DNA from 2 places in the Photobacterium sp. DNB22_13_2 genome. Region 2 is predicted to be linked to the other one. Evidence: predicted binding sites of a transcription regulator. Region 2 holds the regulator's gene; the other holds the start of a gene.

Region 1 (3,397 bases), on a different contig from region 2:
TTAAGGCAATGAAGTACTGGAATAGGGCAACAGTGGTTGATGGAAGATGTAAAACCATACTGAGGTACTGTGCCAAGCTGTTGACTATAGCAAAAGCCAAGCCGGCAGTGACCATCCAGCTAGCCCCTTGAACCGGGTTGTGTTGATGAGACATGTAATTAATATTTATTGGGTTTATATCTGGAAAATCATACTCCTACACATGGTAAGAGAAAACCGCTTTCTGTTCGCTAAGCGACAACAGATACAAAAAAACCGCCAATTGGCGGTTTTTTATCTTCATTGTGCTTACGCAGCAACATAAGACAATGGAATATCAGGGTTTAGTGCTTCCAGTGTAGTCTGTGTATCAGAGAGGTGGCTGATTGTGCTGTCTGCTTTTTCAACCAATGCCGCTTCTTCAATGTCAGCAAGCGGGTAACCTGCCATGTTCATGTTAACCAATGCCACCTGTAACGGAGGAAGGCTAGGGTTGAAGGCAGCATTCTCGGCGTACATACCAATGAATGTTTTACCGTCTTTTGCTTTCAGTGCCACACCGCTGAAGTTTTTGGTGTAAGGCGCATGCGCACGGTTAGCTGCTTGGCAAGCTTGCTGAATGAGGGCTTCTGATGCTTCAGTTTCCATACCATTATCAACTTTAGTCAGTAGCGCATCAGTTACATTTAGGTCGGCTGGACCAAAAGATTCAGGTAAGTACTCTTGCAGTGACTTTGCAGCACGCTCTGGCAATTGAACAACCAATTCGTTCGCTGTTGTTAGCTCGTTCATGAACTGGCGACAGTGGCCACAAGGGCTGTAATTAATGGTAATATCAGAAATGCCGGTTTCGCCTTTCACCCAAGCATGGCTGATGGCGGATTGTTCTGCGTGAATCGTTTGAGAAAGGCAAGCACCGACAAATTCCATGTTGGCACCGAAATAAAGCGTGCCAGATTGACCACGGACGATTGCGCCAACATAGAAATTCGAGATAGGTGCAACAGAATAAGCAGCGGCAAGCGGAAGTAATGCAACACGCAATTCACTGTCAGTCATGTTGGTTTTCGACATTAACTGAGCAAACACCTCAGGGTTTAAGGTGGCATCGAAATTCTCAGCTTCTAGCACAGGTTTAATTGCAGAAGCCAGATCAGCGGGTAGAGCGCCTAAAGCATCCATTACTTTAGTGTGCATGAGTTTTCACTCCGTCTTGTGTATGGAGAAACATTGTAGGCTTGGTAACTATATAATTGAGTGATCTCGATCACACTTAACAATCAACCGTTGCATCATTTGCAGTAATGCGAGTCGGGTCACACAGGTTATAAATAAATTATAGAAGATAATCAATTATTTAGTTTTGTATTCGATTACTAGCACATCTTAGCGAAATACTGCCATGATGAGTGGAAACAATAGCGGGGCCAAAATCGATGTGATCACCCCACAAATTACCAAGGCCAAGGAGCTGAATGCGCCTTCCTGATAATTTTCTTCTGCCGCTTTTGCTGTGCCCAATGCGTGGGAGACCGTGCCCATGGTTAGCCCCTTGGCGATTGGCGCTTTGACACCGATCAGGCGGAATAAGGGATAACCCAATACCGCACCAAATAACCCAGCAATAATAACCATAATAGCGGCAACTGAAGGGAGTCCGCCAACTTGTTCTGCCACGGCCATCGCGATAGGGGTCGTCACTGACTTAGGGAGAATTGATGCCGTAAGTTGTGCATCAGCCCCTAGCATCAGTGCGATGCCCGCACCGGTGATCATCGATAACAAACTACCGATTAGACAGACAGAGAAAATCACCTTCCATTTTTTGCGGATCTGACTGAGTTGCTCATAAAGAGGAAAAGCCAATGCAACCACTGCGGGTTCAAGCAAAGCATTAAGCCATTTGTTCTGCTCGAAATAGGTTTCATAAGGAATTTCAAGCCATATTAACAACGGGATGATCACCAGCAAGCAAATGAGAAGCGGATTAACAATAGGATGCTGGATATGCTTGGAAATATAACGGGCCGTGTAGAACACAACCAAGGTAGTCAGCAGCCAGATCATTGTTTTTCCTTATAATGTGTTGCCAAACCTATGGTGACGAAGACCACCACACTACTACCAATAGTGCTCAATAGGATGATAAGGGCGTTATTGGTAAGAAGGTCGAGGTAGTTCATTAGCCCTATGCCAACAGGGACAAACAATAAAGCCATATGGCGAATAAGAAGGTGACAGCCTTGCATTGCCCAGTGGGCAGGAATAAGCCCCATAGAAAGAATGGTGAACAATATCAGCATGCCGATGATGCTACCGGGGATGGCTAAACCGGTAAGGTGTTGAATGCCTTTGCCTAACAATAGACAGACAAAAATAATAAAGAAAGATCGTAGATATGCCATGAGCTCATCAGAGGTGGTAGAAGAAACTCATTTATCATACAAAATAAATGTGATCTAAGCCACACTTAGTTGTCATGACTTTAATGCTTCAAAAAGAGTTAATTCTTCATAAATAATCGAGGAATGACGCGGTAATGATACCCGCTGCGATTAATGCCAGTATGGCGACAGATATTTTATGCACCGTACTGGTTTTGACTATCTCTTCGGTGGCAGAGCTAAATTCGTCCTCTTCATTGTCTGGGCTCGGAGGGGGAGCTTGGTCTTGATCTTCCGCTTTTTCTGGTTCGTGGGGCAGTCGACAGGTTTTCTCAGGCAATGGCACCCTAAAACCATAATGGGGGACCACTTCGATCGGGATAGCCATTTTTTCCTGCAGGATGAGCTTTGCCGCTAAAGGTTTGAGTACATTATTAAGATCGTAGTGTTGACCGGTGCCGTCTTCATAAGGATCAAGTTGGCTGAAGGTTTTATTGTGTAATTGCTCATGGCTGATCACTTCACCGGCACAATAGCAAAGTGCCTCGAGTAACCGAGACTCATGCAACGTGAGCGGTGTTTCTGTTTTGTCTCGCCAAACCAGCAAGTGTACGTCTGGCTCAAAGTCGACATCTGGGAACCGAAAACAGCGTGTTAAAGATTGTGTTGTCATATCAATCACTACAATTCGCCCTTCGAATCCATGAATGACAATTTAAAATCCTTCACTATTTAGTGTTGGTGCTCATGCCCAGTTGCGCAATCTCACAACAAAGAATCATAGATGATAAAAAGCCCCTTGTCTGGATGAGCGCAAGGGGCTGTAAATTTATGTTTCTATATCAGTAAGTTATCTGTTCAATAAAGCACCGATGAACTGTCGTAATTTATACAAGTGTTTGTACGTAATCGTAGACAGCTTTTAAGATCTTCATCTTCTTCTCGTTCGACTGGTGCTCCATGGCAACCGCTTCGAGGTTTTCCATGTAACTTGGCAGGTTTTCTTCAAAGAAGTCCTGACAGTGGTGCTTCCA
Region 2 (3,397 bases):
TGCCCGCCGTCTCTATCTGCCGCATGGCGTGGAAGGTGACCGCATTCTAGCACGCTTGCTTGAGCTAACCCGTCAGATCCGCGTCGGCGGTCAGTTTGATGAACCAGCACCGTTTATGGGGGCGCAAGTCTCGGTCCAGGCGGCTGACAACATTATTCAGGCCCAATCGCAATTGGCTGAGTTGGGCGGTGAGCTGTTGCTACCCGCGACCCGTGGTCAAGGGGCGATTGTTACCCCGGGGATCATCGAGGTCAGCCAGATTGTTGAGTTACCGGATGAAGAATACTTTGGCCCGCTTTTACAGGTCGCCCGTTACCACGAGTTGGATGAGGCAGTGGAGAAGGCCAATGATACCCGCTATGGTTTATCTGCAGGGTTGGTCTCGACCGATGATAGTGAGTGGCAGTATTTTATCGAACATATCCGTGCCGGGATTGTTAACCGCAATCGTCAGTTAACTGGGGCGAGTGGTGATGCACCATTCGGTGGGCCGGGGGCATCTGGTAACCTGCGGCCAAGCGCGTATTACGCGGCAGACTACTGTGCATACCCAATGGCATCGATGGAAGGTGAGCTGCCTGAGCTACCTGCTCAGCTTTCGCCGGGCATTACGCTTTAATTGCCGTCAATCATTCACCAGTCAAAGAGGATAGCGAGCACATGGAAAGGGTAGAGCAACTATTTGCCGGGTTATGGGAGGATTATATCCAGCGCCTATGCCCATCAGCCGCTCAGGTTCATGATCTGCTGACCGAAGAAGAGCCGCTGCTTAATGATCATATTGCGCTGCGAACATTTAACCTACCGAAGGTCGGGCTTGATCGACTGGCGGCGCCGTTCATTGCCATTGGCTACAAGCCGTGTGGCCGCTATCATTTCGAAGCCAAGAAATTATATGCCGAACATTTCGAGCATCCGAACCCATTGGCACCCAAAGTGTTTATCAGTGAGCTGATGGTGGGTCAGTTTAGCTCGCTGTTGCAGCAGACGGTCAGGGAACTGGTCGAACAGGTGCCTGAGCAGGCCATGCGAGATCCTGCCTTCCTCTATGGCGGGCGGTTGTGGGATCTGGACTATGCGACCTATGAGTTGCTGGCGGCAGAAAGCGAATATGCTGGCTGGTTAGCCGCCCATGGTTTTGGTGCCAACCACTTTACTGTTAGCCTGAACCAGCTGGAGCAGTTTACCGAGGTGGCTGAGGTCAATCACTTGCTGCGCCACAACGGGTTTGAGATCAACAGCGCTGGCGGTGATGTTAAAGGTAGCCCCGAGGTGATGCTTGAACAGTCATCGACCATGGCTGATAGAGTTGAGGTTGGGTTTCTCGATGGCGTTCATAGCATACCGGGCGGGTTCTATGAGTTTGCCAAGCGCTATCCGAAAGATGACGGTGAGCTGTATACCGGCTTTGTCGAGGCGTCGGCAGATAAGATCTTCGAAAGTACGGATGCCAGCTAAATCAGAGTAACCTGTCTGAAGTCAGGCGATCTAGTCTGCATAATGTAAGCGCCTGTGGCTAATGCGGTCACAGGCGTTTTCATGTGTCTGGATTTAGTGCTTGAGGCTATCGAGTGGATACCCCAGTTGGGACTCCGGTGTATGGCGTTTCACCTTCTCATGTTGCTCAAGGTAGTGGCGGCTGTCACTGAAACCTGTCAACTCAACGGTATCGGGTAGCGGCGAAATGACTCCACGCTGGATGTGGTGGGAGCGATGTGGTGAAAAGCGTTCGATGTCCATACCGGTATTCCATTACAGGTGATGAGGATTGATATGCACAATGTAGCACTAAGTTGCGTAGATACAAGAACAAAAAGAGTGATGGAGTAGACAGTAATGCCCTGTAAGTATGAAAGTGGGCGTGATGGGCAATAAAAAAAGCCGCATAGTGCGGCTTTTTGAGTATCTGTTAGTAAACTGGGTTGTTTAGCGTGTGCCGTAAACAACGATAGTTTTACCATGGGCAGAAATCAGGTTCTGCTCTTCTAGCATCTTCAAGATACGACCAACAGTCTCACGGGAACAACCAACGATCTGGCCGATTTCCTGACGGGTGATCTTGATTTGCATACCGTCTGGGTGAGTCATTGCATCTGGCTGTTTAGCCAGGTTCAATAGTGTCTGCGCGATACGGCCTGTTACATCCAGGAATGCCAAGTCACCGACTTTCTGGCTAGTCACCTGAAGGCGGCTTGCCATTTGCGCAGAAAGGCGCATCAGGATATCTGGGTTAACTTGGATAAGCTGGCGGAACTTCTTGAAAGAAATTTCTGCAACTTCACAAGGGGTCTTAGCTCGAACCCAAGCGGTACGCTCTTGGCCTTCTTCGAATAGGCCTAACTCACCGATGAAGTCACCTTGGTTTAGGTAAGACAGGATCATTTCCTTACCTTCTTCATCCTTGATCAGGACCGCAACAGAACCTTTTACGATGTAATAGAGCGTTTCCGCTTTTTCACCCGCATGGATCAAAGTACTCTTTGAAGGGTATTTATGAATGTGGCAATGGGAAAGAAACCACTCTAGAGTTGGATCTGTTTGAGGTTTACCTGGAACCATATTACTAACTTCCTCTGCGTTTGTTGCCCAACAACGACGTCCATTAAAAATGTGGCTGGGCCTAATCATAATTAGCTCGTCGTTTAGGATATTCAGTCAACCGCTGGGCTGCAAGCTCACGTGAATAATTAGTTCAGATTTTATCTTTTTTCGGCGCGCTTTTCTTGATATTGATCTATGTGAAATGGCCATTTTGTAGTCATAAGTGTGCACATGATCACACAGTTGCTAGATTGTGCCGAAACCCTCTATAAGTTGTAAGGAGAAACCAATGCAATCACGAGTGAAATGGGTCGAAAATATGACCTTTCTAGGGCAGTCAAATTCCGGCCACAGCGTGGTGATGGATGGCAATGGTGGCGAAAAAGCACCGAGCCCAATGGAGCTGGTACTGATGGCTGCGGGTGGGTGTAGTTCGGTAGATGTGGTGGATGGGCTTAAATCTGCCGGGCAGAAAATCACCGGTTGCGAAGCGCAAATCAATTCGGTTCGCCGCGAGCAGGCACCACGTATTTTTACCACCGCTAATTTGCATTTTGTGGTGACAGGTGAAAACCTGGATGAAGCCGTTGTGGCAAAAACTGTGGCCGACTCGTTGGAAAAATACTGCTCAGTGTGCCTTATGCTAGGTGAAGGGGTCGAGATGACTCACTCATATGAGGTGATAGAAGAGTAAGCGCTTGGAGACGGAATCCTAGTTCCTAGGAAAAGCAGGCAGAGCGAAAGAGCGCGATATTTTTTTAGGTCTTTAGGGGGGGCAGGACTCAGGACCCCATAAAACTCTAAGTAGCGAGTAGCTAATCAGCTCTCGCTACTTCATTTATATAACCTTGGACTA

Evidence for each region. Region 2 encodes CRP, which controls carbon source genes, mostly activating them, when cyclic AMP is high. Its sites were predicted from a motif close to TGTGANNNNNNTCACA; they were not measured.
Region 1: the regulator CRP is predicted to act here: its motif matches at 1,236-1,251, upstream of cdd (cytidine deaminase).

The regions. Positions count from the first base shown of each region.
Region 1 is NZ_JBNNXU010000002.1:123,614-127,010, reverse strand. It holds gene ACVA58_RS03770 (DMT family transporter) at 1-154, opposite strand, end outside; gene cdd (cytidine deaminase) at 289-1,176, opposite strand; gene ACVA58_RS03760 (CidB/LrgB family autolysis modulator) at 1,366-2,046, opposite strand; gene ACVA58_RS03755 (CidA/LrgA family protein) at 2,043-2,384, opposite strand; gene ACVA58_RS03750 (winged helix-turn-helix domain-containing protein) at 2,491-3,036, opposite strand; gene sbcB (exodeoxyribonuclease I) at 3,251-3,397, opposite strand, start outside.
Region 2 is NZ_JBNNXU010000011.1:51,278-54,674, reverse strand. It holds gene astD (succinylglutamate-semialdehyde dehydrogenase) at 1-619, shown strand, start outside; gene ACVA58_RS16430 (2-oxoadipate dioxygenase/decarboxylase family protein) at 661-1,458, shown strand; gene ACVA58_RS16425 (hypothetical protein) at 1,552-1,740, opposite strand; gene crp (cAMP-activated global transcriptional regulator CRP) at 1,927-2,559, opposite strand; gene ACVA58_RS16415 (OsmC family protein) at 2,831-3,235, shown strand; gene ACVA58_RS16410 (phosphoribulokinase) at 3,395-3,397, opposite strand, start outside.